DNA from 4 places in the Blautia sp. 1001283B150304_161114_C9 genome. Region 1 is predicted to be linked to each of the others. Evidence: predicted binding sites of a transcription regulator. Region 1 holds the regulator's gene; each other region holds the start of a gene.
The links. Region 1 encodes Rex, which represses fermentation and respiration genes when NADH is low (regulators of the CRP and FNR family bind a similar motif). Its sites were predicted from a motif close to ATTGTTAANTANTTAACAAT; they were not measured.

Region 1 (7,795 bases):
CTTTATACATTTTATTTACAGAAAAACGGAGATATGACAGGAGAAACTGTCGGACACGAAAATATAATCTTCCGAATAATTTAAAGTAAGACGCAGATGTTCATTGTCTTTGCAGCGACCTGATGAACAGTTGCGGTAAGATTTCATTATCCAGATGATTCGGAGGATTTTTTATGAAGAATTCAGATGATTCCGGATATACAGGAAAGCACGTGGGTGTGTGTGTTCTGGATACCGGGATTTTTCCTCATATAGATTTTACAGGGAGAATACTTGCGTTTCAAGATTTCATCGGACATCGTATCAGACCTTATGATGATAATTCTCATGGAACCCATGTATGTGGGATCATTGGCGGTGACGGAAGGGCTTCGGAAGGACGGATCAGAGGAATTGCCCCCGGGTGTAGCCTGATAGTTCTGAAGGTGCTCGACAGAACGGGAAATGGCAGGAAAGAAGATGTTTTGCAGGCTTTTCGCTGGATTCTGGAGAATAAGAGATATTATGGGATACGTGTAGTGAATATCTCGGTGGGAACAACCTGCAGGAGAGCAGAAGATCACAGAGTTCTGATTGCGGGTGTGGAACAACTTTGGGATGCAGGTCTGGTGGTAGTGGCTGCGGCAGGAAATCAGGGACCGAAGGCAGGAAGTGTGACAGCACCGGGAAGCAGCCGGAAGATTATCACAGTAGGCTCCAGCGATCTGCTTACAGGACGGACTGCCATATCCGGCAGGGGACCTACCTTTGAGTGTGTTTGTAAACCGGATCTGGTTGCACCCGGGAATCATGTTCTTGCCTGTGCACCGGGAGCAGATAACGGATATGGAGTGAAGAGTGGTACTTCTATGTCTACACCTCTGGTTGCAGGGGCAGCGGCATTGATGCTTGAGAAGAATCCGGAGCTGACTAATGTTCAGATTAAGATGAAATTGAAAGAAAGTGCCAGGGATATGGGATTGCCAAAGAATCAGCAGGGATGGGGAGAACTGGATCTGGAACGTTTTATGGAACTGTGATCAGTAATCTTTTATTTCACAAAATTATTGCTTTAGAGCGTGTCTGAAAAAGGCTTTCTGCAAGATGTGCGTCACAATTTGTGGGATATTTTGCCCGGATGAGGGCGCCGTAGCGGGCTACGGCAACTGAATGCGGGTGAAATATCCGCAAAGTGGGGCGTACAGATTGCGGGAATGATTTTTCAGATACGCTCTAGTGTATAAAAGCATTGACGAACGGTCTGTTTTCGGCTATCATGATAATTAACTGGATAAGAGCCAAAGAGGAGGATTAACATGAAAAAAATTCAGATGCAGACACCACTTGTGGAGATGGATGGAGATGAGATGACCAGAATTCTCTGGAAAATTATCAAAGATGAACTTCTTCTTCCGTATATTGATTTGAACACTGAGTATTATGACCTTGGTCTGGAATACAGAAATGAAACGGATGATCAGGTAACTGTTGATGCGGCAGAGGCTACAAAGAAGTACGGCGTAGCAGTGAAATGTGCAACTATCACTCCTAATAAGGCAAGAATGGAAGAGTATACCTTAAAGAAAATGTACAAGAGTCCTAACGGAACGATTCGTGCAATTCTTGACGGAACTGTTTTTCGTGCCCCAATCGTAGTGAAGGGTATTGAACCATGTGTTAAGAACTGGAAGAAACCGATCACCATCGCACGTCATGCCTATGGTGATGTGTATAAGAACACAGAGATGTATATTGACGGCCCCGGAGATGCTTATCTGGTATTTGAAGGCGCAGACGGACAGCAGAGAAAAGAGCTAATCCATCATTATGAGGGACCGGGTGTGCTTCAGGGTATGCACAATCTGGATGATTCTATCACAAGTTTTGCAAGATGCTGTTTTAATTATGCACTGGATACAAAACAGAACCTGTGGCTTGGCGGCAAGGATACGATCTCCAAGATTTATGACGGACGTTTTAAGGAAATCTTTGCAACTATTTATGAGGATGAGTTTAAGGAGAAATTTGAGGCAGCAGGCATTGAATATTTCTACAGCCTGATCGATGATATCGTAGCTCGTGTCATGAAGGCTGAAGGCGGATTTATCTGGGCCTGCAAGAACTATGATGGAGATGTTATGAGCGATATGGTTTCTTCAGCATTTGGTTCTCTGGCTATGATGACATCTGTACTGGTATCTCCACAGGGATATTACGAATATGAAGCTGCTCATGGAACTGTACAGAGACATTATTATCGCTATCTGAAAGGTGAGGAGACATCTACTAACTCTGTAGCAACTATTTTTGCATGGACCGGAGCTCTGAGAAAAAGAGGTGAGCTGGACGACAATAAAGAATTGATGGAATTTGCTGATAAACTGGAGAAGGCGACTCTGGAGACGATTGAAAGCGGTAAGATGACAAAAGACCTTGCGCTGATCACTTCTCTTGAGGATGTGACAATACTGAACAGCAAAGATTTCATCTTTGCCATCAGAGAGAGACTGGATGAAATTTTATAATGTCAGAAATTATCCGGTAATGTTTCTATAACATTATAAAGTTCTCCGGGCAGGATCACACTGCAGCGGAGAAACCTGTAAAAAGTTATAAACTGCGAAAATGGGAAGAACCTGCATTATGCAAGTTCTTCCCATTTTTCATATAATCCTTCTAATTCTTCGGTAATGGCGGCTTTCTCTTTGCTAAGTTTCGCACATTCTGCCACATTTGTGCAGATATCCGGGAGAATCATGGTCTCGTCGATCTCTTTATCTCTGGTCTCAAGTTCTTCGATGCGGGCTTCTACTTTTTTTAGTTCATTCTCGCGTTTTCGCTGACGGGCCTGTTCTTCTTTCTGCTGCTGCCAGGAAAGCTTGTTATCAGAAGCCTGCTTTGCTTCTGTCACAGCCTGAGCGGCAGCCGGAGCATATTTTTCCGTCAGCTCTTCTTTTTTCTCCAGATAATAGTCGTAATCTCCGATATAATTTACAATTGCCTGATTGGTCAGATCCAGGATCCGGGTAGCTGTCTGGTTGATGAAGTAACGGTCGTGGGAAACATAGAATACTGTTCCTGTGTAACTGTTCAATGCCTCTTCAAGAATCTCTTTTGAAGCGATATCCAGATGGTTGGTGGGCTCATCGAGGATCAGAAAGTTTGCTTCGGACAGCATCAGCTTGGCGAGGGAAACACGACCTCTTTCTCCGCCGGACAGAGCGGAGATCAGTTTGAATACGTCATCCCCTGTGAAAAGGAATGCTGCCAGCATATTTCGAATTTCTGTTTCCGTAAGTGTGGGATAAGCATCTGAGATTTCCTCAAAAATAGTTTTCTCCATATGAAGAACATGGTGTTCCTGGTCATAGTAGCCAATCTGTACCTTGGAACCAAGAGTAAATCTGCCGCTGTCTGCATCGATCAGCCCATTGATGATCTTTAACATGGTGGTTTTGCCTGTGCCGTTATTGCCAATCAGGGCTACACGTTCTCCACGTTTGATCTCAAAGGAGATGTCACTGAAAAGTGTCTGTCCGGGAAAAGATTTGGAAAGACTTTCCACAGTAAGGACATCATTTCCGCTGACAAATCTTGGTTCCAGGGAAATGCGCATCTGATTCTGAATCTCCTGTGGTTTATCAATGCGCTGGACTTTATCCAGCATTTTCTCGCGGCTTTCTGCACGTTTGATAGATTTCTCGCGGTTAAAGGATTTCAGCTTGGCAATGACTGCTTCCTGATGTTTGATATCCCGCTGCTGGTTCAGGTAGGCTTTGTACTGGGCGTCACGCAGCTGGGCTTTTTTCAGGGCATAGGCAGAATAGTTGCCACTGTACATACGCATATTTCCTGCTTCGATTTCCACAACTTTTGTTACGACTTTGTCAAGAAAGTAACGGTCGTGGGATACGATAAATACAGCACCCGGGTAATTCAGAAGATAGGTTTCCAGCCAGGAAATACTCTCCATATCCAGATGGTTGGTAGGCTCATCCAGAAGAAGAATGTCAGGGCTGGCAAGAAGCAGTTTACCCAGAGCTACGCGGGTTTTCTGGCCGCCTGAAAGAGTTTCTATCTGGCGTTCGAAATCTTCTTCTGTGAAACCAAGACCTTTTAATACACCCATGATCTCACTTTTGTAAGCGTAACCATTTTCCAGTTCAAACTGGTGACTCAGTCTTGTGTAAGTATTCATCAGGCTGTCCAGAGCATCTCCGGTGGTGGTTTTCATTTCCTGTTCCAGAGAGCGCAGACGATTCTCCATATCAATAATGTGCTGTTTGGTGGAAATCAGTTCTTCGTAAATGGTATGATGGCCATGAATGTCCTGATACTGGGCAAGGTAGCCGATATTTTTATCTTTGGCAAGTACCACGTTTCCTGAATCCGGGGAGAGCTCATGCATAATGATTCGCAGCAGAGTCGTCTTGCCTGCACCGTTATTGCCGATGAGAGCTGCCTTTTCGCGGTCTTCTATATGGAAACTGGCATCCTTGAGAATGATTTTTTCGCCAAAGGATTTACAGATATTCTGACATGATAAAATCATAGGAATTCCTCCGTTTGTAATTTGTCCGCGTACTATTATAATCGAAAATGCCTGTTTTTGAAAGCATTTTAAGAGATTTTGTCCAGGGAAAAGAAAGCACCGGATGGATGCATGGAAGAAAATATGATATTCCGGGGAATTTTTCAGAATGAAATTGATAAAAAAATACAGAAATATTTGGTCAAAAAGTACAAATTTAATTTGACAATAAAATAACATCTGGGTATAATTGACATAGATAAGCTAAGGAGGGAAAATTTGTGGAAGCTAAGGAAATTTCGAAAGCGGTAATCAAGCGTCTGCCGCGGTACTACCGCTACCTCGGTGAATTGATGGAGGAGAATGTAGAGCGTATATCTTCAAATGATCTTAGCAAGAAGATGCATGTGACGGCTTCCCAGATTCGTCAGGACTTAAATAATTTCGGTGGTTTTGGTCAGCAGGGTTACGGCTATAATGTACGCTATTTGTATACAGAAATCGGTAAGATCCTTGGGCTGGATACTGTACATCCGATGATTATTCTGGGTGCCGGTAATCTGGGACAGGCATTGGCCAATTATGTGGATTTTGAAAAGCGCGGATTTAAGCTGGTTGGTATTTTTGACGTCAATCCTGTACTTGAGGGGATTGCAGTTCGTGGAATTGAGATTCAGATGTTGAGCGATCTTCCTTTGTTTCTGAAGGAGAATGAGGTTGAGATCGCGATCCTGACTCTTCCTAAAAATAAAGCCAAAGAGATGGCAAAGATTTTAATTGATAATGGAATTAAGGCAATCTGGAATTTTGCACATATTGATCTGGATGCCCCGGAGGATGTAATGGTAGAGAACGTACATCTTTCAGAGAGTCTTATGACTTTGTCCTATAACCTGAGTGAGTACAGAAAGGAACATGAAGGGATGTAAGGGATAACTGTGAAACACAAGGCTGTGGTCATCTGATCACAGCTTTTCTCTTGTATGTAAATGTGTTATTGTAAACAGGAGGTGAACAGATGAGAGAGATTGTAACTGCTGTTGAGATGAAAGAACTGGATCATAATACGATTCAGAAAGCCGGGATATCTTCTCCGGTACTTATGGAGAGGGCGGCATTAAAGACGGTTGAGGAGATTGTACAGAGATTAAAGAATAAAGAAAAAGAGAAAATCCTTGTGGTCTGCGGAACCGGCAACAATGGCGGAGACGGATTGGCAATTGCCAGACTGCTTCAGTTGAGAGGAGTCAGAACCTGGTATTATATTGCGGGTAAGGAAGAGAAAATGACTGCTGAAACTGCCGGACAGCTTAAAACAGCAGAATATTATCAGGTGCCCCGGGTGCATAACCTGGATCCGGATGAATATACTACTATAGTAGATGCCATCTTTGGGGTTGGACTGAGCAGACCTGTAGAGGGAAAATATGCAGAGCTTATCAGTACAATGAACCGGGCATCTGCGTATAAAGTAGCTGTGGATATTCCATCCGGGATTGACTCAGATACCGGATTTGAGAAGGGGATTGCATTCCGGGCAGATCTTACGGTTACCTTTGCTTTTCGCAAAAGAGGGCTGTGTTTTTATCCCGGACGCATGTATGGCGGTGAGATCGTTGTTACGGATATCGGAATCTATTCCATACCCGGAAAGAAAATCTGTATGCATCATCTGGAACGTGAAGATTTGAAAATGCTTCCGGAGAGAGTTCCCTATGGAAATAAAGGAACCTTCGGCAAGGTTCTTCTTATAGCTGGCAGCGAAGGAATGTGCGGAGCTGCATATCTGAGTGCAGCAGCTGCTCTGAAAAGCTCTGCGGGAATGGTGAGAATTCAGACCGTGGAGGCCAACAGGATTCCGTTGCAGACACTGTTGCCGGAAGCCATGATCACCTGTGATTTTGATGAGAAAAAAAACCAGGCAATGCTTGACTGGTGTGATGTGCTTGTGATAGGACCGGGTCTTGGAACCGGAGCGCAGAGCAGGGAAAGAGCTCAGTGGTTCCTGGCGAAGGCAGCTGAGTGTAAAAAAACAGTAATTCTGGATGCAGATGGCCTGAATCTTCTGTCAGTCCATGACAACTGGAAGTGTTTTATCGGGGAACATGTGATCCTGACACCTCATATTGGTGAGATGAGTCGTCTGTGCGGAAAAGAAATCGGTAAGATCCAGGATTGTCTGGCACAGACCGCAGCTGATTATGCAAAGGAGTCTGGAGCGGTTTGCGTTCTGAAGGATGCCTGTACTGTGGTGGCAGATGCTTTTGGAGATATGTATTTGAACATTTCGGGTAATGCAGGAATGGCTACAGCGGGAAGTGGAGATGTGTTAAGCGGTGTGCTTGCCGGTATACAGTGTATGTATCTGGCAGCAGAAAAGAAATTTTCTCCTGTTATGCTGGCTGCACTTGGTGTATATGTGCATGGGCTGGCAGGTGATCTGGCTGCTGAAACAGTAGGGCAGCGAGGGATGACCGCAGGAGATATCATCTGTTTTCTGCCGGAAATACTAAGATAGAATATTCATTTTGAGGCAGTAAATCTGTGAAACAATTTGCAGATATTAACATGAAAAAATAACAGAGGAAAATTATTATGAAGAAAGATAGCAGAGTAAAAGCAGTCATTTCACTGGATGCAGTAGAACATAATTTCCGGGAAATGAGAAAAAATATTGCAGAAGAGACAAAGATGATCGCAGTTATAAAGGCTGACGCTTATGGACATGGCGCGGTGCCGGTTGCACATCTCATTGAGGATTATGATTATATCTGGGGATTTGCGGCTGCAACTGCGGAAGAAGCGATTCATCTGCGAGAAGCCGGGATTACAAAACCAATCCTGATCCTTGGAATTGTTTTTGATGAATATTTTCCGGAACTTGTCCGTTATGAGATCCGTCCTGCAGTGTGCGAATATGAGGAGGCAAGGAAACTTTCAGACGAAGCGGTTCTGCAGAAAAAAACTGTACATATTCATATTGCTCTGGACACAGGAATGACCAGGATCGGTTTTGCGGATGCACAGGAAAATGTAGAGGAAATTAAAAAAATTTCAGAACTTCCAAATCTTGAGATTGAGGGTATGTTTACTCATTTTGCAAGAGCAGATGAGTATGACAGAAGTCCGGCTATGGTACAATTGGAGCGGTATCTGGATTTTTCAAGGCGCGTAGAAGAGGCAGGAGTGGAAATTCCTCTGCATCACTGTTCTAACAGTGCGGGCATCATACGTATGCCGGAAGCAAATCTGAATATTGTCCGCGCCGGAATCACAATTTATGGA
Region 2 (7,795 bases), on a different contig from region 1:
ATACTCATCTTTTCCGGCGTATAGTCCTCTCTGCTTCTGATCATACGCTGCATTATCAGAACGATATAAACCAGGGCATAGAGATAAAGAAACACGTACCCTGTTCCTTTTTGAAAAACGCCATTACTGTCAAAACAGAAAAATCCCCCGCTTCCAAGGTTTCCAAGTACAGCTATCATCATAGCCACCGTAATCCCGGCACAGATCACAGATAATGCACCGCTCTTTTTCTCATTTTCACGCGAATCAGGAATACATGAATACAAAATATAAGGAATCAGAATATCAAGCAAATAGATTCCTGTCAGAATACCCATGACAGTTCCTTCATCTTCCGCTGTGTAATTCATAATTGTCAGCGTACCCAACAGGTCAGACAAAATATATAAACCGCTCAGGACAAGTATATATGTAAATGTTTTCACATTTGCATTATGCAGTTTCTTCTGCGTCAGAAAATGATATAAGAGTAACGCTGTAATAATAACTGCCGCTACCTGAAAGTTTATATTATAATTCATGTGTCTTTCTCTCTTTCATTTTATTCTGATACATATTCGTATCTGCCTCATACTTCCATTCACCAGTTGTCTTCAGCTTTCCCCTGTCATCCCGAATTGAACTGAAACCTCTTGAAATAGACATACGATATCTGCTGTTTCTGTTATAACGCCTTATTTCTTTATCCAGTTTCTCAGACAATGCATTCCTGTCTTCCTCCGGATCAAACACAACTACCGCAAACTCATCTCCTCCTGTGCGATAACATTTTCCGATTGCTCCAAAAACATTCTCAATGCATCTGGCAGCCGCCACAATAACCTCATCTCCTGCCGCTCTGCCAAAATCATTATTGATCCTGCGCAGATAATCAATATCCATAAAGACCAGCAGGATATCCTTATGCTCATTCATGGTTTTCGGAATTTCCGCCAGCAGATTTTCAAAAGGTTCCCTGCTCTGCATTCCGGTCATCCAGTCCTCTTTCATCAGTCGTTCATATGCCTGCATTTCTGTCCGGTAACGGACCTTTCCAACAAGACTGATCACAGTATCTGCAATGATCATAACCAGAAATACCAGTATTCCAAACTCAAATATTGCTCCATAATAGGATATTTCAAACAGCCAGTACAATGACAGTGACAAAAGTCCACTGAACAATAATATCATATAAGCGATCAATATGATCTGCACACTTCGATCCGGCTTCTTTCTATATTCTTTCCAGAGCAGTACCGCTACGATCAGTACCCACGTTATCAGCAGAACATGTGTTACAAACAGCATATCTGCAAACGTGAATACCCCGAAATAGGCCAGAAGTCCCTGAATAAATGCATTCAGATAAAACACAGCAATTCCTGCATCCAAAATGCGTTCCTTTTTCAGTCCACCTATTTTCTGGGCAAAATGCAGCATCGGTACCGAATGTAACATAAACATATAAAAAGAAATCGTACAAAGCATATCCGGATGACTGCTATAGGTCTGGATCGCCGAAGAATCTGTAATCAGCCAGACTGCACATATCATAAGGAACAATGCTACATCGCGAAATCTGGCATCCGGCATCTGACGGTATTTCAGATAAACTGTAATCAACAGAGAAATAACGCTCAAAACAAGAAAACACAAAGCAATACCTATAACTATTCCTGAATTCTGTAAATGTAAAGCAATGACTGCACTTCCGGTTCCAATATAAACAGAAGTCAAAACGTACTTTCCGTGATGTGGATTTGAATAAACCAGCTTCAGCGGCTCATTCTGCATGTCTGTAGGGATTTCCCCTACACATTCCAGTTTTGATTTCATCTGCGTATTCCTTACAAAGGTTGTATCCTGATATTCATAGATGGGACGGTCACCCAGCCAGATTTTCAGATCATACTGTGCACCTCTGGTTGTAACTACCTTACCGGCATCCAGATCAGTAATCCCGTCATTATATAATATCAGTTCTTCCCCTTTCTCTGCCTGTATTGTATCCGGAAGAGTAACTTCTGTTCTTTTTCCGTTGTCATAATAGTACCAGCCAGAAGATATCTTCCTGATCTGGTTCACCGGCTGCATCTTTTCTCCCAGTGACATAACTCCCAGAACAGCAGCAAAAACAGCCATCACCATGATAAACAGAAATATCTCTATGTTTTCTTTTTTCTTCTTCTGATTATATTTCACACGCTTCTCCTTCTCTTATTTCCAGAATCACAACTGTTCAGTACCTCAGCAGGATAATAAACTGCTGAATAGTTACCTTTATATTATTTTCTGAAGGTGCTGTCAGAAAATAATATAAGAGTACTATAAACCAATGTTATACTAACATCCCACTATAAAAAATACAAGACACAAAAACAGCCACCTTTTACAATGACTGTTTTACTTCTGCTGTTCTTTTTTCCTGTTGATGATCCGTCTCATTATACTGCTCAAAACGGCTCTCGATCTCTACCAGCATATTCGCATATTCTCTTAATTCCTCTTTTAGCTGTTCTTTATCTGTGCGTTCCTTTTTGTAGGAAATCCTATGCTCCATACTGGCCCAGAAATCCATGGACATAGTGCGAAACTGTATCTCCACCGGGAAGTATTCCATTCCATCCAGACAGTATACCGGCACTCCTACGATCACATGATAGCTTCTATATCCATTTGGCTTCGGGTTTCCAATGTAATCCCGTTCTTTGATCACGATCAAATCACTCTGACTCTTCAGAAGTTCTGTCAGATTATAGATATCATCTACAAAATAGCAGATTACTCTGACACCTGCAATATCCTGAAGATAATCCTTCGCATTCATCACAGTAGGTTCTTTTCCCTTTCGCTGTAATTTCTCTTCAATGCTCTGTTTCTTCTTGATCCTGCATTGGATGTTGTGGATCGGTCTTGCAGATGCTTCACCGTACAGGTTGTGATTCAACACATCAAGACGTGTGAGAAGCATCTGTTTAGCATCTTCATATGGTTGTATAAATTCATAGTATTCTTCATCTGTCATATTATTTCTCCTGTAAAAACCTCTGCTGTTATTCTTCTGTCTTTCATATTTCTTATTCTGTACTTCTTTGCAGAACTTACCTTTTTTCCACATTTGTACTGCAAAATAACCATTTTTTCCCCATTACGTTTCCATCATACAAAAGAAATGTGTTTAATCAGTGTCCCAATTCTAATCATTTTATAAACAAAATTCTCGTCCGTTTACACTTACATATGGCACTGCTTCTCATGCACAATCCCGCCACACTCAGAGCATCAGCACACTTATGGGAAATAAAAAAGCACTGACTGTGACAGTACTCCATTACAGCCGGTGCTTTTTTTATTTCATCTTATAACCATTATTAATTACATAATCTTACGGAACAGATCTTTCAAATCTTCTACGCTTGCATCTTTCGGGTTTCCTGGTGCGCATGCGTCTGCGTGTGCAGATTCTGCCAGGAACTGAAGGTCTTCTTCTTTGATTGCTTCCAGTTTAGTCGGGATTCCTACATCAACAGAAAGTTTCTTAACTGCTTCGATTGCTGCTTTTCTGTATTCATCCTGAGACATTTCATCTACACCTTTTACGCCCATTGCTCTGGCAATCTCACGATATTTCTCACCTGTGCATTCCTGATTGTATTCCATAACAATTGGAAGCATCATTGCGCAGGCAACACCGTGTGGTGTGTCATAAACAGCACCAAGTGTATGAGCCATGGAATGAGCGATTCCAAGACCTACGTTAGAGAATCCCATACCAGCGATATACTGTCCAAGAGCCATTCCTTCACGACCTTCTTTTGTGTTTTCAACAGCACCGCGGAGAGATTTGGAGATCAGCTCGATTGCTTTTAAATGGAACATATCTGTCATTTCCCACGCAGCTTTTGTTGTATATCCTTCGATTGCATGAGTGAGGGCATCCATACCTGTAGAAGCTGTCAATCCTTTTGGCATGGAGGACATCATTTCAGGATCAATAACTGCGATGATCGGCATGTCATGTGGGTCAACGCATACAAATTTACGTTTTCTTTCTACATCTGTGATAACGTAATTGATAGTTACCTCTGCTGCTGTACCTGCTGTTGTCGGAACTGCAATGATCGGTACACAGGGTTTCTTAGTTGGAGCTGTACCTTCAAGACTTCTTACGTCTTCAAATTCAGGGTTTGCAATGATGATACCGATTGCTTTGGAAGTGTCCATGGAAGAACCGCCGCCGATTGCAATCAGATAATCTGCGCCTGAATTCTTAAATGCCTGAACACCATGCTGTACGTTCTCGATTGTCGGGTTCGGTTTGATGTCTGAATACAGTTCATATGCAAGTCCGTTTTTCTCAAGAATGTCTGTAACTTTGCTTGTTACATGGAATTTTACAAGATCAGGGTCAGAACATACGAAAGCTTTCTTAAAGCCATGTGCTTTTGCTTCGTTTGCGATTTCCTCGATCGCTCCTGCTCCGTGATAAGATGTCTGATTTAAGTTAATTCTGTTTGCCATAATGATTTCCATTCCTTTCGGTATTCTTCAGTATTAGGTAAGTTTCCGCATCACTTATCTTTGTTATTATCTTAACAATATAAAATAAAAAAAGAAAGTTACACTTTAGCTCAAATGTAACCTTCTCACAATATTTGTGCAATAATGCCGAAAAACTGGGTGCAAAATTATGCATTAATATTGTTATATTTATGACAATATTTCCAGCTTTTCAAACAATTCCGAGAGTTTTCCAGGCATCCCGTCAACTAAAATTTTCGCCAGTCCCTCCGGTGCACATTCCAACTCTCCCAGTACCCATTTTACAGTCATATAAATAGAACTATGGCAGTACATTTCCAAAATGCAATGTATGGTCTCATCCGGAATCCTTCCTGTTTTCTCACGAATCAGATTCTCATAGAAGTCCAGGATCAGTTCAAAATCATGCTGGCGCAGACTGTTCTGACTGTCATACTTAAATGCTGCTGCAAAGAAAACATGCTCTTCCTGAATATAGGTAAACTTCTTTACCAGAGCATCATAAACAGTTTTTCCCATTCCCATATGCTCAAAGGATTTCGCCAGAAGCTTATCGAAATACCAGTTGATAAGGTCAAATTTGTCCATAAAATTCCGATAGAAAGTCTGCCTCGTAACACCACAATTCTCTGTGATCTGTTTTACTGTGATGTTATCTACAGACATCGTTTTCATACATTCCTTCATCGACCGCGCAAGACGGTATTTCATTTTTTCACCCTTGCTGTTTTCTGCCGTCAGCTTCATAAGATTTCCTCTCGCTAATTCATTTCTCTAGTGTGTCGACAAGTTAATATTGAATACCTTTCTCTGACAGATATTCTTCTATCTTTTCAATAATAAGCTTCGCTGACTTATATTGATCTGATGCATCTTTTAAAGATGCAACGTAAAAATCATCATAATCACTATTTTCTCTCTCCTGCTTTAGTCTTCCCAACCTCTTTCCCATTTCTCTTGGAAAAATCTCTTTTGCTATATAAGTTTTATTAAAATACGCAACCGCATCCTTATGACGCTTAAAATCAATCTCTTCTAAAGCTAATACTGCTTTTATTGCATAAAAAGCAGCATAATAACTACGATTTATTGAATCTTTATAATGTTGACTTTCTAAGCATAATACTGCCACTCCCAATGTCTCCACCGCATTCCGAATACGGTATATACATAAATCCTCTTTTTTGTCATTCATCGATCACTACCCCCTCATCTCGCACATTTCGGTAAAAAGGTAACGTATCAATCCAATACTCATACTGGTCTTCATTTTTAATGATGGGAGAGAACTCTATTCCTGTATTTATTTCAAACTCAAATGCAAGATCATAAATATCATTCTTCACTAATCGAATTTCTTCATCAGACATTTTCACCAAAATCATAATATCTATATCAGAATTTTCTCGAAAATCTCCTCTCGCATATGATCCATATACGATAATCTTTGTCAATTTATCGCCCAAAATACGTCTTAACTCCTGAGAAAATCTATATATGATGTTTCTGATATTTTCCGGCATATAATCACTTCCTCTTATTAATATCCCCCAATTTGCATATCTATATGTTAACATAAGTTTTTTGTTACATCAAGTTTCCCTCATCAGAAGTTCTCGACAAAACTTGATTTTATTTATTTCAAAATGTTATAATTCACCTTGATATGTTCAAGCCAAAATAATCCGCTTTAAGAAGGGAGTCATTCTTATGGATTTAATAAAAGAAGCACTTTCCATGGGTTTCGCAGATGCGGCGATCATGGATACAAAGGATCTGGTATTTGTGCCGGAATACAGACAGTTCTGCGAGGACAATCTCTGTGGAAATTATAACCTGGTTCCTGCATGTCCGCCTGCCTGCGGTACTGTAGAAGAAATGCAGGCAAAAGCATTGAAATATGAAAAGGCACTGGTTCTCCAGACTGTTCTGAAGGATCCGATCATGGATCCGGTACTTTTCAAGCAGGCGAAGCATGCACAGAATATTCTTACAGAACAGCTTGCCAGACAGATGCAGGAAGCGGGAAAAGAAGATATCCTGATCATGAGCGCAGGACCGTATAAGAATTGTTCCTGTATGTCCGCCTACAGTGTAGATGCACAGAAAATGGCTGATGCAGTAGGTATGGTCTGCTGGGCAGATGACTCAGATGTAAGATTCTTTACACAGATTCTGTTTCACGAAGATTATAGCAAGCCTCATAAATAATGCATATTGATTAAGAGGCTTGCTATAGTATAAAATACGGCTGCACTATATCCGCATTTAACCCGGATATAGTCAGCCGTATTTTTATACCCTGTTTTTATATTTATGTCGAACCGATAAGCTCATTTGCTTTGCTGTTCACTTGAGTTGGTCGAACCCATTTCTGTCTTACTTAAGTATTTATTTATCCTCATGATGCTTATGATGTTCATGCCGTTTATGATGTTTTTCCTCTGATTTATGATGATGGTGTCCATGCTTATGTTTCTCATTTCCGCACACTTCACATCCTACTTCAATCTTACCCTGTGTATCCTCATCCCAGGTACCATAAGAAACCATCGGCGTATCCTTCATAATGCACAGACTGATGGTCTGATAAAGAATAATACCACCCATTTTGGCTCTGTATACAAACAGTTCACGTCCAAAATAATCGCAGATTCTTCCCAGTACTTCGCCTTCTTTAAAGGTCTCACCGGGCTGTTTCGCCGGATACCAGCAGCCTGATACCGGGGCATCTTCATAGATCACAGGACTTACTTCTATCGGTGGTTTGCCATGAATATGGGACTTCCCGCGAAGGATTCTCAGATGTCTGAGGATATTCTTCACATCATGAACATCCTCCGCTACCAGATCTTCGCACCAGCGGGAACTGTGTCCACGTTCCAGCAGGATACTTGGGATTCCCATGCTTCCGGCATAGTTGTAAGCTCCGCCTGTTCCATACATGGAAGTTACCAGATAATCTACATGTGCGATCTCCGCCATCTCACGGCTCTTTGCAGCTACTTCCGGAGCTGCTGCCCCTGTACAGTATACATAAGATACCAGTCCCTCAAATCCATCACCGCAGTGCAGATCCACATAGTAATCTGCCTTCGGGAAAAATTCTGTCACAACAGTATAAGCGATCCTGTCACTAAGTGTACCATTCGGATTTCCAGGGAAAACTCTGTTCAGGTTTTTTCCATCCTCATAAGTAAGACTCATGGTACGGTGTTCGAATCCAGTTCGGTTCATCAGACGGATCACTATGATATTTCCTGCGATCTTC
Region 3 (7,795 bases), on a different contig from region 1:
TATGATGGAATCCATCAAAAAGGTAGAGGCTACAAGAGCACAGCGTATGGCAACAGAGCCAAGACGTCTGACAGCTGAAGAGAAAGACGCTCTTCTTGAGAAATTCCATCCGGATTATAATCCAGACGCGTTTGCAGAAATCAAAGTCGGACCAAACAAAGGACAGAAAGCTCCTCTGGAACTGGCAGAAATGCTTCATTCAACAAGCCGTCTGATCAACGAAAAAATTGACCTTACAAAAATTGATTATGATGTAGATGTACTTGTGATCGGCGGTGGCGGTGCAGGTTCTTCCTGTGCCATTGAAGCACACAATGCAGGTGCAGACGTTATGATCGTTACAAAGCTTCGTATCGGTGATGCCAACACAATGATGGCAGAGGGCGGTATCCAGGCTGCAGACAAAGAGAATGATTCTCCTGTACAGCATTATCTGGACTGCTTCGGCGGCGGACATTTTGCAGCAAAACCGGAACTGGTAAAGAGACTGGTAATGGAAGCTCCGGATGCCATCAAATGGCTCAATGACCTTGGTGTTGAATTTGATAAAGCAGAAGACGGAACCATGGTTACCACACACGGCGGCGGTACTTCCAGAAAGAGAATGCATGCTGCAAAGGATTATTCCGGATCTGAGATCATGCGTACCATCAGAGATGAAGTTCTGAATCTTAAGATTCCGGTAGTTGAATTTACTTCAGCTGTTGAACTTCTGAAAGATGAAAAAGGACAGGTTGCAGGTGCAGTTCTTCTTAACATGGAAACAGGAGATTATTCTGTTGCAAGAGCCAAAACTGTTGTAATCGCAACAGGTGGTGCAGGAAGAATGCATTATCAGGGATTCCCGACATCTAACCATTATGGCGCAACTGCAGACGGACTTGTACTTGGATACAGAGCAGGTGCTTCCCTTCTTTATCAGGATTCTATCCAGTACCATCCAACAGGAGCAATCTATCCATCACAGATCATGGGTGCTCTGGTAACTGAGAAAGTTCGTTCTGTTGGTGCACAGCTTGTAAATGCAAACGGAGAAGCTTATATTCATCCGCTTGAAACCCGTGACGTAAATGCTTCCGGTGTTATCCGTGAATGTGAAGAAGGCCGCGGCGTAGAAGTTCCGGGAGGACTGAAAGGTGTATGGCTTGACACTCCGATGATCGAGATCCTCGGTGGCGAAGGAACCATCGAAAAGAGAATCCCGGCTATGTTCCGTATGTACATGAACTACGGCATTGATATGAGAAAAGTTCCTATCGTTATTTATCCGACACTTCATTACCAGAACGGTGGTCTTGAGATTAACGGAGACGGATTCACAAAAGAAATTCCAAACCTGTTAGTTGCAGGAGAAGCCGCAGGTGGAATCCACGGAAGAAACCGACTGATGGGTAACTCTCTTCTGGATGTTATCGTATTCGGAAGAAATGCAGGTAAAAAGGCAGCTGCAAAATGCAAGAATGTAGAGCTTGGTGAAATGAACCTCGATCATATCTACAAATATGCAGATGAACTGGACAAAGCAGATTTACATACTGACAAAGTATCTCCATTACTGCTTCCAAAATATGCCCGTCACGAGCAGCGCTGATAAAAGGTCAGACAATCAGAATATAAAAGTTACTGTAACCAGTATACGATAAAAATGTTCCGGTATCGGTGCCGGGAAATTGCCGTTACCGGAAACCTTTGATATAATGAAAAAGGGAATATGTCATTGCTTAATGGCATATCCAAAAATAGAGAAGGGAGCTTACCAGAATGCGTGAAGTAGAAGTAAGCAGACTTACAGATGTCATCGAAAAACTCTGTATCGAAGCAAATGAACATCTTCCGGAAGATGTAAAATGCGCCATCAAAACATGCCGCGCATGTGAAGATGGAGAGATTGCCAAGGGTGTCCTTGACAACATTATTGAGAATTTTGATATTGCAGATAATGAGAATGTGCCGATCTGCCAGGATACAGGAATGGCATGTGTATTCCTTGAAATCGGACAGGATGTACATTTTGTTGGGGGAGATCTGAACGATGCCATCAATGAAGGTGTACGTCGGGGATATGACAAGGGATATTTAAGAAAATCTGTAGTAAAGGATCCGGTTCGCCGTGGAAACACAGGCGACAATACACCGGCTATGATCTACACAGAAATCGTTCCCGGAGATCAGGTAAAGATCACAGTAGGCCCCAAAGGCTTCGGAAGTGAGAACATGAGCCAGATCCGTATGTTCAAACCATCTGCAGGATTACAGGGAATCAAGGATTTTATCCTTGAAGTAGTAGAGACCGCAGGTCCCAACCCATGTCCGCCAATGGTAGTCGGAGTTGGTATCGGAGGAACCTTTGACAAATGTGCACTTCTTGCAAAGAAAGCACTGATGAGACCTCTGGATACTCAGAACCCGGATCCGTTCTATGCTGATCTTGAGAAAGAAATGCTGGAAAAAGTAAACAAGCTTGGAATCGGACCTCAGGGATTTGGCGGAAAGACAACAGCCATCGGCCTGAATATCGAAACAATGCCGACTCATATTGCAGGTATGCCATGTGCAGTTAATATCAACTGCCATGTAACCCGCCATAAATCGGAGGTGATCTGAGATGGAAAGAAAGAAAATTACACTTCCACTTACTAGAGAGCTGGCAAGAACTCTCCATGCAGGTGATCAGGTATTATTAACAGGTACTATTTATACATCACGTGATGCAGGACACAAGAGAATGTGTGAGGCCCTTGCAAAAGGTGAGAAAATTCCATTTGATCCTACAGATGCAACCATCTACTATGTAGGACCAACTCCTGCAAAACCAGGCGCAGTCATTGGCTCCGCGGGCCCTACAACCAGCGGACGTATGGATGCCTATGCACCCACAATGATGTCTGTGGGAGCAAGAGGAATGATCGGAAAAGGTGCCCGCCTTCCGGAAGTAGTAGACGCCATGAAGAAATATGATGGTGTATACTTCGGAGCTATCGGCGGTGCAGGTGCGCTTCTTGCAAAATGCATCAAAAAGGCCGAACTGATCGCCTATGAAGATCTGGGAGCAGAAGCACTTCGTAAATTGTATGTAGAGGATATGCCTCTTGTAGTCATCATTGACTCAGAAGGTAATAATCTGTACGAGATGGGAAAAGCAGAATATCTCAAAGAACACGGAGATAAGTAATTCTGCAGATACATAAAAAAATAACTTCCATATGCTGTAGACATACAGTATATGGAAGTTGCTTTATATAGCCAAAATTATATATATATTGTATCCAATATATAAAAATCATATATACAATAATATGAATTATATCTTTTACATTTGACCTATAAACGTATAACATGATAATCAGGGTCAGGGACCCGCCAAACATGAGAAAGCAGCGATTTACGCAGTAAATCAACGGATTTCGAATGTTTGAGAAAGACGGTAAAAGAATAAAGGCAGTTATCCGTACAGGAGATAATCGCAAATAAACTTGAACGGGGAAAATCATGAAAGATCATAATCAACACGAAATACAAATGTCGGAAGCCTTTTTAAACAGTGCATTCCTGGCACTGTCAGGAGGTTTTCAGGACGCTTATACATATAATGCAAGAAACGAAGTATTCTGTAATGCACAGACAGGAAACGTCGTTCTTATGAGCCAACATTTTATGGCAGGGGAAGTGACTGCAGGACTGGGATATTTCTTTCCTATCATATCCTTTGCATTAGGGGTGTGGGTTGCAGAGAAAATACAGGCAAATTATAAATATGCGCAGAAGCTCCACTGGCGGCAGGGTGTTCTGCTGGCAGAAATCCTGATCTTATTTACAGTAGGTTTCCTGCCAACCGAATACAATATGCTGGCAAATGCCATGGCATCTTTCGCCTGTGCAATGCAGGTACAGTCCTTCCGCAAGGTAAACGGATATTCCTATGCAAGTACTATGTGTATCGGTAATTTGCGCAGTGGTACAGCTGCGTTGTCAGTTTATTTTCGTGAAAAAAAATCAAAACAGCTAAAACAGGCGATGTATTATTTTGGAATCATCCTTATGTTTGCCTTGGGTGCCGGCATTGGTGGAAATCTGTCCATACGCTATGGAATCAGAATGATCTGGGTTTCCTGTGGATTCCTTATGATCAGCTTTCTGTTGATGTTTATAGAAAAATATAAGCATTTCCATGAGGAACATGAAATTAAATAATGCAGCCATTTCCAGAAAGGTCATTGAGAAGAAGATAATATTCTTTTCAATGATCTTTTTTGTTTTGATATTGCTATTAAATTAACAACCCTGTTAAAGAAATTGCTTTTCATTTATATACATTTATGAATACTATACATCTATAACAAATTGTTATAAATTAATTTCAGAAAATTTCAAAAATGATATTGTGCAAAACAACTATATAATGTATAATATCAACAGCACATATGTTGAAAATAACTAAAGCTGCGTGGGAATCGATATATCGGTACTATATTAAAACCAATGTATCAAAATTACTATTTAAGGAGGGAACCGAATGTTAGACCAGTCTTATTACAGAAAAGCGGATGAGATCATCGAGCACTACGGACGTACAGCAGCATCGCTGATTCCGATCATGCAGGATATTCAGGCGGAATATCGTTACCTGCCGGGAGAATTGCTGACTTATGTAGCGAAAGAAATCGGAGTAAAAGAAGCCAAGGCCTACAGTGTAGCCACATTCTATGAGAATTTTTCTTTTGAGCCGAAAGGGAAATATGTCATTAAAGTGTGTGACGGAACAGCCTGTCATGTGAGAAAATCCATGCCTGTAAAAGAGGCTTTGATGAAGGAACTTGGACTGAGCAACAAGAAACACACTACAGATGACATGCTTTTTACCGTAGAAACAGTATCCTGTCTGGGTGCATGTGGACTTGCCCCCACACTGACTGTCAATGATGAAGTACATCCGAAGATGACTCCTGAGAAAGCTGTAGAACTTTTGAATAAACTGAGAGGAGAGTGCGTATGAGTATTAAGAGTAAAGAAGACCTGTTAAATAAGCAGGCTGAAGTAAATGAGCAGATTAAATCTTATACCTGCCGCGTTCTTGTCTGTTCAGGTACCGGATGTATCGCATCCGGAGCGCAGAAGATTTATGAAGAGATGTCAGTACTCTGTGAGAGAATTGATGGAGTAACAGTTGAAATGCAGAAGGATGTGCCTCATGTAGGCGTGATCAAGACAGGGTGCCAGGGCTTATGTGAACTTGGACCTCTGATGAGAATTGAACCATATGATTATCAGTATGTTCACGTACAGCCGGAAGACTGTAAGGAAATTGTGGAGAGAACTATATTGGAAGGAAAACCTGTAGAGAGACTGTTTTATCGTGATAATAATACAGTCTGTCCACATCCTGATGATATTCCTTTCTTAAATCAACAAACACGTATCGTTCTTGAAAACTGCGGAAAAATCGATGCGGAATCTATCGAAGAGTATATTGCTGTGGGAGGCTATCAGGCACTTGCAAAAGTGATGGGAAGCATGTCCCCGCAGGAAGTTATTGATGAAGTAACTAAATCCGGGCTTCGCGGTCGTGGCGGTGCAGGATTCCCGGCAGGCAAGAAATGGTCTCAGGTTGCACGCCAGGCAGAGAAAACCCGCTATGTTGTATGTAATGGTGATGAGGGTGATCCCGGTGCATTTATGGATGGTTCCGTCATGGAAGGTGATCCATATAAGATGATCGAAGGTATGACTATTGCAGCCTACGCAGTCGGTGCGGAGAATGGATATATTTATGTTCGTGCAGAGTATCCTCTTTCTGTAAAGAGACTTAGGATGGCGATTGAACAGGCAGAAAAATATGGCCTGTTAGGTGATAATATTTTAAATTCCGGTGTAAACTTCCATTTACATATCAACAGAGGTGCCGGAGCTTTCGTATGTGGAGAAGGTTCGGCACTTACCGCATCTATCGAGGGTAACAGAGGTATGCCTCGTGTAAAACCGCCCCGTACAGTAGAGAAAGGTCTGTGGGGTAAACCTACAGTTCTTAATAACGTAGAAACTTATGCCAATGTACCGAAGATCATTCTTCAGGGAGCAGACTGGTTCCGCACCATCGGTACAGAGGGAAGCCCCGGAACTAAAACCTTCTCACTGACCGGTTCTATCGAGAATACCGGTCTGATAGAGGTTCCTATGGGAACCACACTCCGCCACATTATCTATGATATCGGTGGTGGTTTAAAGAGTGGCGCCGCATTTAAGGGTGTCCAGATCGGCGGTCCGTCCGGCGGATGTCTGATCCTTGACCAGCTGGATGCACCTCTTGATTTTGATTCTGTCAAAAAATTAGATGCGATTATGGGATCTGGTGGTCTGGTAGTTATGGACGAGAATACCTGTATGGTTGAGGTTGCCAGATTCTTTATGAACTTCACCCAGCGTGAGAGCTGCGGTAAATGTGTACCGTGCCGTGAGGGTACCAAACGTATGCTGGAGATCCTGGAGAGGATTGTAGATGGCAAGGGTGAGATGTCCGATCTGGATGAGCTGGAAGAGCTTGCAAATATGGTTCAGAACATGGCTCTGTGCGGACTTGGCAAGAGTGCACCTCTTCCTGTTATCAGTACTCTCAAACGCTTCCGCAATGAATATGAGGAACATATCCGCGATAAGAAATGCCGTGCAAAAGTATGTACTGCTCTTCGTCAGTTCCACATCAACCCTGAGTTCTGTATCGGCTGCGGTAAATGTGCAAAGAACTGTCCGGCAGGTGCGATCTCAGGTAAGATCAAACATCCATATCACATTGATAACGACATCTGTATCAAATGCGGTGCATGTAAGGACAACTGTAACTTTGATGCAGTATATGTGGAAGCATAGAAGGGAGGATACACTATGGGCCATATGATAATTGACGGTAGAAAGGTAGAATTTACCGATGAAAAAAATGTCCTGTCTGTCATCCGCAAGGCAGGGATCAATATTCCGACACTGTGCTACCACTCAGAGGTATCCACTTTTGGTGCCTGTCGTTTATGTACAGTTGAAGACGAGAGGGGAAAAACATTTGCCTCATGTTCTGAACAGCCAAGAGATGGAATGGTGATCTATACCAATTCCGGAAGAGTCAAGAAATACAGAAAACTAATTGTAGAATTATTGCTTGCAGCACATTGTCGTGACTGTACAACCTGTGTTAAGAGTGGTGAGTGTGTCCTTCAGGAACTGGCACACAGGCTGGGCGTACAGACAATCCGTTTCAAAAATACCAGGGAATATCATGAGTTGGATACAAGTTCTCCTTCTCTGGTTCGTGATCCAAACAAATGTATTCTGTGTGGTAACTGCGTACGTGCCTGCGAAGAACTTCAGGGAATCGGAGCTTTAGGATTTGCATTCCGGGGAACTGAGGCCATGGTAATGCCTGCATTTAACAAAAAAATCGCAGAGACAGAATGTGTAAACTGCGGTCAGTGTCGTGTATATTGCCCAACAGGTGCGATTGCGATCAAGACACATATGGACGAGGCATGGGAAGCACTTGCTGATCCGAATATACGTGTAGTTGCTCAGATTGCTCCTGCAGTACGTGTCGCAGTAGGTGATCATTATGGACTGACCAAAGGCAAGAGTGTTATGGGTAAGATTGTCAATGCTCTCCACAGAATGGGATTCGATGAAGTTTATGATACTTCATTCAGTGCTGACCTTACTATTATGGAAGAGAGTGCCGAGTTCCTTGACAGAATTAAGAAGGGTGAGAAACTTCCGCTTCTTACTTCCTGCTGTCCTGCATGGGTGAAGTTTATCACAG
Region 4 (7,795 bases), on a different contig from region 1:
GTTCCCTGCGCTCTCTTCCTTTCAGAAACTGAATAATAATGACGCTTTTACCCTGTGCGGAAGCTCTCAGACACTGACCGATCGCCAGAGTTGTCTTTCCCTTTCCCCCGCCACAGTAAACCTCTGTAAATTCTTTTTCCATAACAAACAATTCCTCTTATCGTTATTGAAATTGTACCTTCTTCTCTGTGTCATTACAGACATGATAAACAGCAGTCTGTTTTCGACTTCTGCGATGAGCTTCCGGCATATTCACGCCGGAATGCTTCGTGGAACAGCAGGCTGCCATAGTTATCTGAATACGCTTATATTACCGCAGTTTATGAAGAATTGCAAGTGTTACTGTTTACAGTAATCGTTACTGTTCACTCCGTTCACAGTAACGTGGCCAAAATTCATTCCAAATTGCCTGCGGCAATGGAATTATTCCATATATTCCAGCTTGCTTACAGATACTTCATACGCAACTCTCTTCTCTGTTTCATTTTCCCCGATCCGTTTCATATATTCTCTGCTCTGGATACGTCCCCAGATCAGGACATGACCGCCAACTTCAAACGCAGATGCATAGCGGGCATTCCTGCCCCAGCAGATGCATGGTATGTAATCTGATTTTCCATACGGACGATTTACTGCCAGCAGCACATCCGCAATTTCTCTTCCAAGAGGAGTTTTACGGTACACCGGAGGCTTACAGATATATCCGTCCAGAAAAATCTGATTTACCGGAACTGTTTCATCCTCTTCTTCCACAAACTTCAGTTCTCTGCTGAATACTGAAAGCACGAGACGGTTGTGCTTCTCCTCATGGCGGTTATATGAGCGGAACTGTCCATGGATTTCCACATATTCTCCGATATAATCCTGCGTTACATCCACCAGCCGTTCAGAAACCATCACCGGAATCCTGTCTTCCGAATCACTGAGCCTTTTGACCAGCAGCTCAGTCATATAGAAGCCTTCTCCAAAGACCTGATGACTGAATGTAAAGCCTGCTGCAATTTTGCCCATCATAGATACCTGATTGTTTTCAATAATTTTATCTGCCATAATGTGGTTCTCCTTCCCTGTAGAGCACCTGTGTCAGAATCCCTGCCTGCAATGCAGACCGTAAATCGTCTCTGCTTTTTCAGCGATCCCGCATATGCTCCTCTGTACCTTGTATTGTTCTTTATAAAGTTATGTACAGGCATTCTCATTTAGAACCAGAATCTGCAAAAATAAAAAAAATTATTTTAACACCTTGTAATCTGGCGAAAATGTGGTAAACTGAAAATTCGGGTAACTTATTGAAAAAACACATAATAATAGGAACAAATTCATCTGCAAGATTATATCGTGCTTGAAAAATGCTTTTGCAGCAAAATAATCCTGCTGATAACACATGAATATTAACAATTCCGGTAACTGTTCAGCCAGTGTGCCGAACAGTTACCCATTCAAAGCTTAAAGAGGAAAGGAAAATCATTTTATGAGAACAAAACGTGAAGATGTCCGTAACGTAGCCATTATCGCCCACGTTGACCATGGTAAAACAACTCTGGTTGACCAGCTTCTGAAACAGAGCGGTGTATTCCGCGAAAATCAGGAAGTTCAGGAACGTGTCATGGACTCCAATGATATTGAGCGTGAGCGTGGTATCACTATTTTATCCAAGAATACAGCTATTCATTACAAAGATACAAAGATCAATATCATCGACACACCAGGACATGCTGATTTCGGCGGCGAAGTAGAACGTGTACTTAAAATGGTAGACGGTGTTATCCTTCTCGTTGATGCTTTCGAAGGTGCTATGCCTCAGACTAAATTCGTTCTTAAGAAAGCCCTTGAACTTGATCTCCATGTAATCGTATGTATCAACAAGATTGACCGTCCGGAAGCTCGTCCTGACGAAGTTGTAGATGAAGTTCTGGAACTTCTTATGGATCTTGGTGCTTCTGACGAGCAGCTTGACTGCCCGTTCCTGTATGCTTCTGCAAAAGCAGGACATGCTGTGATTGACTTAAACGATACTCCTAAGGATATGGCTCCTCTGTTTGACGCTATTCTGAAATATATCCCTGCTCCGGAGGGAGATCCTGATGCAGATACTCAGGTTCTGATCAGCACCATTGACTACAACGAATATGTGGGACGTATCGGTGTAGGTAAAGTTGAGAATGGTAAGATTGCCGTTAATCAGGAGCTGACTCTGTTAAACCATCATGATCTGGACAAACGTAAGAAAGTTAAAATCAGCAAGCTCTATGAGTTTGACGGTCTGAATAAGGTTGAAGTAAAGGAAGCTACTATTGGTTCCATCGTTGCTATTTCCGGTATCGCAGACATCCATATCGGTGATACTCTCTGCGGCGGAGAAAACCCGGAGGCAATTCCTTTCCAGAAGATTTCCGAGCCTACCATTGCCATGAACTTCATCGTAAATGACAGTCCGCTGGCAGGACAGGAAGGTAAATACATCACATCCCGTCATCTTCGTGACCGTCTCTACCGTGAGCTGAATACAGATGTCAGCCTTCGTGTAGAAGATACTGAAACAACAGAAGCCTTTAAGGTTTCCGGACGTGGAGAACTTCATCTGTCTGTCCTGATCGAGAACATGAGACGTGAAGGTTATGAATTCGCAGTAAGTAAACCGGAGGTTCTGTACAAAACAGACGAGCGCGGAAAGAAACTTGAACCTATGGAAATCGCTTATGTAGATGTTCCGGAAGAATTTTCCGGTACTGTAATCCAGAAGCTGAGTGAACGTAAAGGTGAGCTGCAGGGTATGAGTACTGCCAGTGACGGTACTGTCCGTCTGGAATTCCACATTCCTTCCCGTGGACTGATCGGATTCCGCGGTGAGTTCCTTACTTCCACCAAGGGTACCGGCATCATCAATACTATGTTTGACGGATATGCTCCTTACAAGGGAGATTTCCAGTACAGAAAACAGGGATCTCTGATCGCTTTCGAGGCTGGTGAAGCTGTTACTTATGGTCTGTTCGCAGCCCAGGAGCGTGGTACTCTGTTTATCGGACCTGGTGCAAAGGTTTACAGCGGTATGGTCATCGGACAGAACGGTAAAGCTGAAGATATCGAACTGAATGTCTGCAAGACAAAACATCTGACTAACACACGTTCTTCTTCCGCTGATGATGCACTGAAATTAACTCCGCCAAGAGTTCTCAGCCTGGAACAGGCCATCGATTTCATCGACCAGGATGAACTCCTTGAGGTTACACCGGAGTCTCTCCGTATCCGTAAGAGACTGCTGGATTCCAGAGAACGTAAGAGAGCCGCTTTCAGAAAAGCCTGAAACAAATAGAAATTTAAGAAAAATTAAGCCCCGCAGATTTTGCGGGGCTTAATTTTTCTTAATCATTACTGTTCACTCCGTTCACAGTAACTCTTAATCTCCTGCAAACATATGGAAAAACATAAATCCTTCTACAAATTATATTGTTATATTTTCACGAAATTCCTAGTTAGTATTTGTTAACTTTTTTATATGCTATGTAATTGACAAATAATTAACAAAGTCATATAATAGCATCATCGAGGTTGTTAATTTATTAACGTTATTTTTTTAACTTTCTCTCAGTTGCCAACAGAACATATATTGTTAAATTTTTCTCATATATTCTGACAATTGATATTTTATTCACATTATTTACGTGATTATGCACAATTTTCACCATAATATTTCGTTACACTCATATTAATGTTACCGTTGACCGAATAATCAGTTTATTTGTATAATAAAAACATAACAGGTCACGGTAAATACTTTTAACGAAAACACAAACAGGAGGATTCCCAAATGGCAAAAAAAGAGAACACTATCCCAACCATCATCGACACCCCTGAAGCCCTTACTGCAAAGATTTCAGCCATGAAAGAGGCACAGAAGATTTTCGCAACATTTACCCAGGAGCAGGTAGATAAGATTTTTAAAGCTGCCGCTACTGCTGCTGACAAAGCACGTATCCCGCTTGCTAAAAATGCTGTTGAAGAAACAGGAATGGGTATTGTAGAAGATAAGGTTATCAAGAACCATTACGCAGCCGAGTATGTATACAACGCATATAAGAATACCAGAACCTGCGGTGTGATTGAAGAAGACACTGCTTACGGTATTAAGAAAATAGCTGAACCGATCGGTCTGATCGCTGCAGTTATTCCTACAACTAACCCGACGTCTACTGCAATCTTCAAAACTCTGATCGCGCTGAAAACACGTAATGCGATCATCATCAGTCCGCATCCCCGTGCAAAGAAATGTACCATTAATGCAGCAAAGGTTGTTCTGGAAGCAGCTGTAGAAGCCGGTGCACCTGAGGGAATCATCGGATGGATTGATGTTCCAAGTCTTGATCTGACAAATCAGGTTATGCGTGAAGCAGACATCATCCTTGCTACAGGTGGTCCCGGAATGGTTAAAGCTGCCTATTCTTCCGGAAAGCCTGCTTTAGGTGTAGGTCCCGGAAATACTCCTGTTATCATTGATGACAGTGCAGATATCCGTCTGGCAGTTAACTCCATCATCCATTCCAAGACCTTTGACAATGGTATGATCTGTGCTTCCGAACAGTCTGTAACTGTTCTTGAGAGCATTTATAAGAAAGTAAAAGAAGAATTCCTTTACAGAGGATGTTACTTCCTGAAACCGGATGAATTAGAGAAAGTAAGAAAAACTATCCTTATCAATGGCGCATTGAATGCAAAGATCGTAGGTCAGAAAGCTGCCACTATCGCTGAGATGGCCGGTGTTGCAGTCCCTCCTGAGACAAAGATCCTGATCGGTGAAGTTGAATCTGTAGACATCAGCGAAGAATTCGCACATGAGAAGCTTTCACCTGTACTTGCCATGTACAAGGCCAAGACCTTTGACGAAGCGATTGCCAAAGCTGAACAGCTTGTCGCTGACGGCGGTTATGGACATACCTCCGCTCTCTACATTGACACAAGAGAGAAGGAAAAGATGGAAAAACATGCAGCAGCCATGAAGACCTGCCGTATCCTCATCAATACTCCATCTTCTCAGGGCGGCATCGGCGACCTTTACAACTTCAAACTTGTTCCGTCCCTGACTCTGGGCTGCGGTTCCTGGGGTGGCAACTCCGTATCTGAGAACGTAGGTGTGAAACATCTCATTAACATCAAGACCGTTGCTGAAAGGAGAGAAAATATGCTCTGGATTAGAACACCGGAAAAAGTTTATTTCAAAAAAGGCTGCCTGCCGGTTGCTCTGGATGAACTTGGCACTGTTATGCACAAGAAACGCTGCTTTATCGTAACAGACTCTTTCCTTTATAAGAATGGATATACTAAAAAGATCGAAGATAAATTAGATCAGATGGGAATCGTACATACCTGCTTCTACGATGTAGAGCCAGATCCATCTCTCGCTTCTGCAAGAGCCGGTGCTGCTGCAATGAGAATGTTCGAGCCTGACTGCATTATCGCAATGGGCGGTGGTTCCGCAATGGATGCCGGCAAGATCATGTGGGTTCTCTATGAAAATCCGGACGCCAACTTTGATGATATGGCTATGGACTTTATGGATATCCGTAAGAGAATCTTCACATTCCCGCATATGGGTAAGAAAGCTTACTTTGTAGCTGTTCCGACATCTTCCGGTACAGGTTCCGAGGTAACACCGTTTGCTATCATTACTGATAAAACTACAGGTATCAAATGGCCTCTGGCAGATTATGAATTAATGCCTGATATGGCTATTGTTGATACAGATAATATGATGAGCGCACCTAAGGGACTGACCTGTGCTTCCGGTATCGACGTTATGACTCATGCACTTGAATCCTATGCTTCCATGATGGCATCTGATTATACAGATGGTCTTGCATTAAATGCGATCAAACTGGTATTTAACTATCTGCCACGTGCATACAAAGATGGTTCTGATGTAGAAGCAAGACAGCATATGGCAAATGCTTCCTGCATGGCTGGTATGGCTTTCGCAAATGCTTTCCTTGGCGTAAACCACTCTCTTGCTCATAAGCTGGGAGCTTTCCATCACCTTCCACATGGTATTGCAAATGCTCTGGTTCTGCTTCATGTTCTGCGCTATAATGCAGCCGAAGTTCCGGCTAAGATGGGTACCTTCCCACAGTATCAGTATCCGCACACACTTGCACGTTACGCTGAGATTGGCCGTTCTGTAGGTCTGACAGGCAAGAACGACAGCGAAGTATTTGAAAAGCTTCTCCAGAAACTGCAGGAACTGATGGATACTATTGAGATCAAACATACGATCAAAGAATACGGCGTAGACGAGAAGTACTTCCTTGAAACTCTGGACGAAATGACAGAACAGGCATTCAACGACCAGTGTACCGGTGCCAACCCGAGATATCCATTAATGTCTGAGCTGAAAGAAATCTATCTGAAAGCTTACTATGGTGAGGGAAATATTCCTGAATCCGGGAAAGCCAAAGAGAAAAAAGAAGAGAAATAAGATTTGCTGAAAATAAACCTTTTCCTTTAAAAATATAGTGTTTAAACCAACAAAATGGGGCTGTCAAAAAAAGACAGCCCCTTATTATATTATTTCTTACTGCGATATGCTTCTGCTTCCCAATGTGTGATAAAGTATGTAATATCATCCGTCATATGAAGCGGACCGCCAAAGCTTTCTGCATATACTGCAAGCTTGATGGCATCTTTTACAAGAAGCTGTGCTTTTGCAGCTTTTCCCTTATCATCTTCCATAATAAAGGCGCCAACTCCCTGTACCAGGATCAGTCTTGGCTCTTTGTCATTCTCTTTCATAAATGCGTCCAGCGCATCTTTTGCCTGATCAATATTTTCTACAAATAACGGATATGGTCCACAATATACAATGTGATCCGGTGTAAATGGTTTCAGAAGCGGTGCAGCCGCTGCCTTATCTTTTACGAAGTTATCAGCTTCCGCTACAGGTACAACTTCTACCGCATGTCCCAGTAACTGGGAAAGCTTCTCTGCTGCCTGCTCTTTTTCAGGTGTAACCGCATCACTGACATCAGCAGTTCTCTTTACCTGTTTCTCTAATTTACTGATCACGCCGTCAAATAATACTCCAATTTCCTCTACAGTATTTGCTGCAACGAAAATTCCATGATTCTGAAGCAGAAGAACCTGAACATCTTTTCCGGATTCTTCTTTATAAGCATTCATTTTCTCATAGCAGATACGCGCAAGTGTATATCCGGGTTTGCAGATATCAATCCAGAGTACATCTTTTCCAAGAAGCTGTTCACTGAGTTCCTTTGCCCCTTTTCCGCAGGTAAGTCCGTTGACAAGTGTAGGATGAACATGCAGTACATATGTATAGGCAAATAAATTATGAAGCAGCGCTTCCACACTTGGACGTTTGGTTTTATCAGCATCTGTTACTGCTGCCATAACATCTGCAAGATACAGTGATTCACGTTTGACATCATCTTCAGGATAATCTGTTTTCATGATTTCATTCAAACGTGCTCTGCTCATTTCCACAAATTCCTCTTCCTTAATTGTGGCAAGCTGTGTACCGGAGCCTTTTACATACAATGTGGTGTCATCTTTTACTGAAGTATTGCCACCGCCTGCAAGAACATAAGCAGGGTTGCTTCCATAAGTATTTGACATTTTTACTAAGGTTGAAAGATCCATAGTTAAAATTCCTCCCATATTTATAATAGTTTTGCTCTTTCCCATTCCATTGTACACGATATTCTGCTTTTTTCCAAGTGTTATAATAATCCCGCAAATAACCTCATAAACAGCTGTCCCAATCGCAGATATGCGCTGCGTCCGGTACTGT

Region 2: the regulator Rex is predicted to act here: its motif matches at 4,563-4,582, upstream of fucO (lactaldehyde reductase).
Region 3: the regulator Rex is predicted to act here: its motif matches at 4,261-4,280, upstream of I4V44_RS12790 (complex I 24 kDa subunit family protein).
Region 4: the regulator Rex is predicted to act here: its motif matches at 3,549-3,568, upstream of adhE (bifunctional acetaldehyde-CoA/alcohol dehydrogenase).

The regions. Positions count from the first base shown of each region.
Region 1 is NZ_JADPGO010000042.1:10,671-18,465, reverse strand. It holds gene I4V44_RS15635 (S8 family peptidase) at 174-1,019, shown strand; gene I4V44_RS18375 (DUF6783 domain-containing protein) at 1,036-1,119, opposite strand; gene I4V44_RS18370 (DUF6783 domain-containing protein) at 1,096-1,149, shown strand; gene I4V44_RS18365 (DUF6783 domain-containing protein) at 1,146-1,223, shown strand; gene I4V44_RS15630 (NADP-dependent isocitrate dehydrogenase) at 1,296-2,504, shown strand; gene I4V44_RS15625 (ABC-F family ATP-binding cassette domain-containing protein) at 2,621-4,531, opposite strand; gene I4V44_RS15620 (redox-sensing transcriptional repressor Rex) at 4,792-5,439, shown strand; gene I4V44_RS15615 (bifunctional ADP-dependent NAD(P)H-hydrate dehydratase/NAD(P)H-hydrate epimerase) at 5,529-7,028, shown strand; gene alr (alanine racemase) at 7,106-7,795, shown strand, end outside.
Region 2 is NZ_JADPGO010000018.1:37,405-45,199, forward strand. It holds gene I4V44_RS10570 (EAL domain-containing protein) at 1-521, opposite strand, end outside; gene I4V44_RS10575 (GGDEF domain-containing protein) at 511-2,184, opposite strand; gene I4V44_RS10580 (GTP pyrophosphokinase) at 2,372-3,007, opposite strand; gene fucO (lactaldehyde reductase) at 3,358-4,503, opposite strand; gene I4V44_RS10590 (TetR/AcrR family transcriptional regulator) at 4,693-5,271, opposite strand; gene I4V44_RS10595 (HEPN domain-containing protein) at 5,315-5,719, opposite strand; gene I4V44_RS10600 (nucleotidyltransferase domain-containing protein) at 5,712-6,047, opposite strand; gene I4V44_RS10605 (DUF2284 domain-containing protein) at 6,235-6,735, shown strand; gene I4V44_RS10610 (M14 family metallopeptidase) at 6,916-7,795, opposite strand, start outside.
Region 3 is NZ_JADPGO010000025.1:45,737-53,531, forward strand. It holds gene I4V44_RS12770 (FAD-dependent oxidoreductase) at 1-1,591, shown strand, start outside; gene I4V44_RS12775 (fumarate hydratase) at 1,762-2,604, shown strand; gene I4V44_RS12780 (Fe-S-containing hydro-lyase) at 2,606-3,172, shown strand; gene I4V44_RS12785 (YoaK family protein) at 3,490-4,191, shown strand; gene I4V44_RS12790 (complex I 24 kDa subunit family protein) at 4,514-4,993, shown strand; gene I4V44_RS12795 (NADH-quinone oxidoreductase subunit NuoF) at 4,990-6,861, shown strand; gene I4V44_RS12800 ([FeFe] hydrogenase, group A) at 6,877-7,795, shown strand, end outside.
Region 4 is NZ_JADPGO010000001.1:258,305-266,099, forward strand. It holds gene I4V44_RS01135 (cob(I)yrinic acid a,c-diamide adenosyltransferase) at 1-142, opposite strand, end outside; gene I4V44_RS01140 (single-stranded DNA-binding protein) at 424-1,050, opposite strand; gene typA (translational GTPase TypA) at 1,472-3,304, shown strand; gene adhE (bifunctional acetaldehyde-CoA/alcohol dehydrogenase) at 3,809-6,466, shown strand; gene I4V44_RS01155 (class II aldolase/adducin family protein) at 6,556-7,644, opposite strand; gene cls (cardiolipin synthase) at 7,725-7,795, opposite strand, start outside.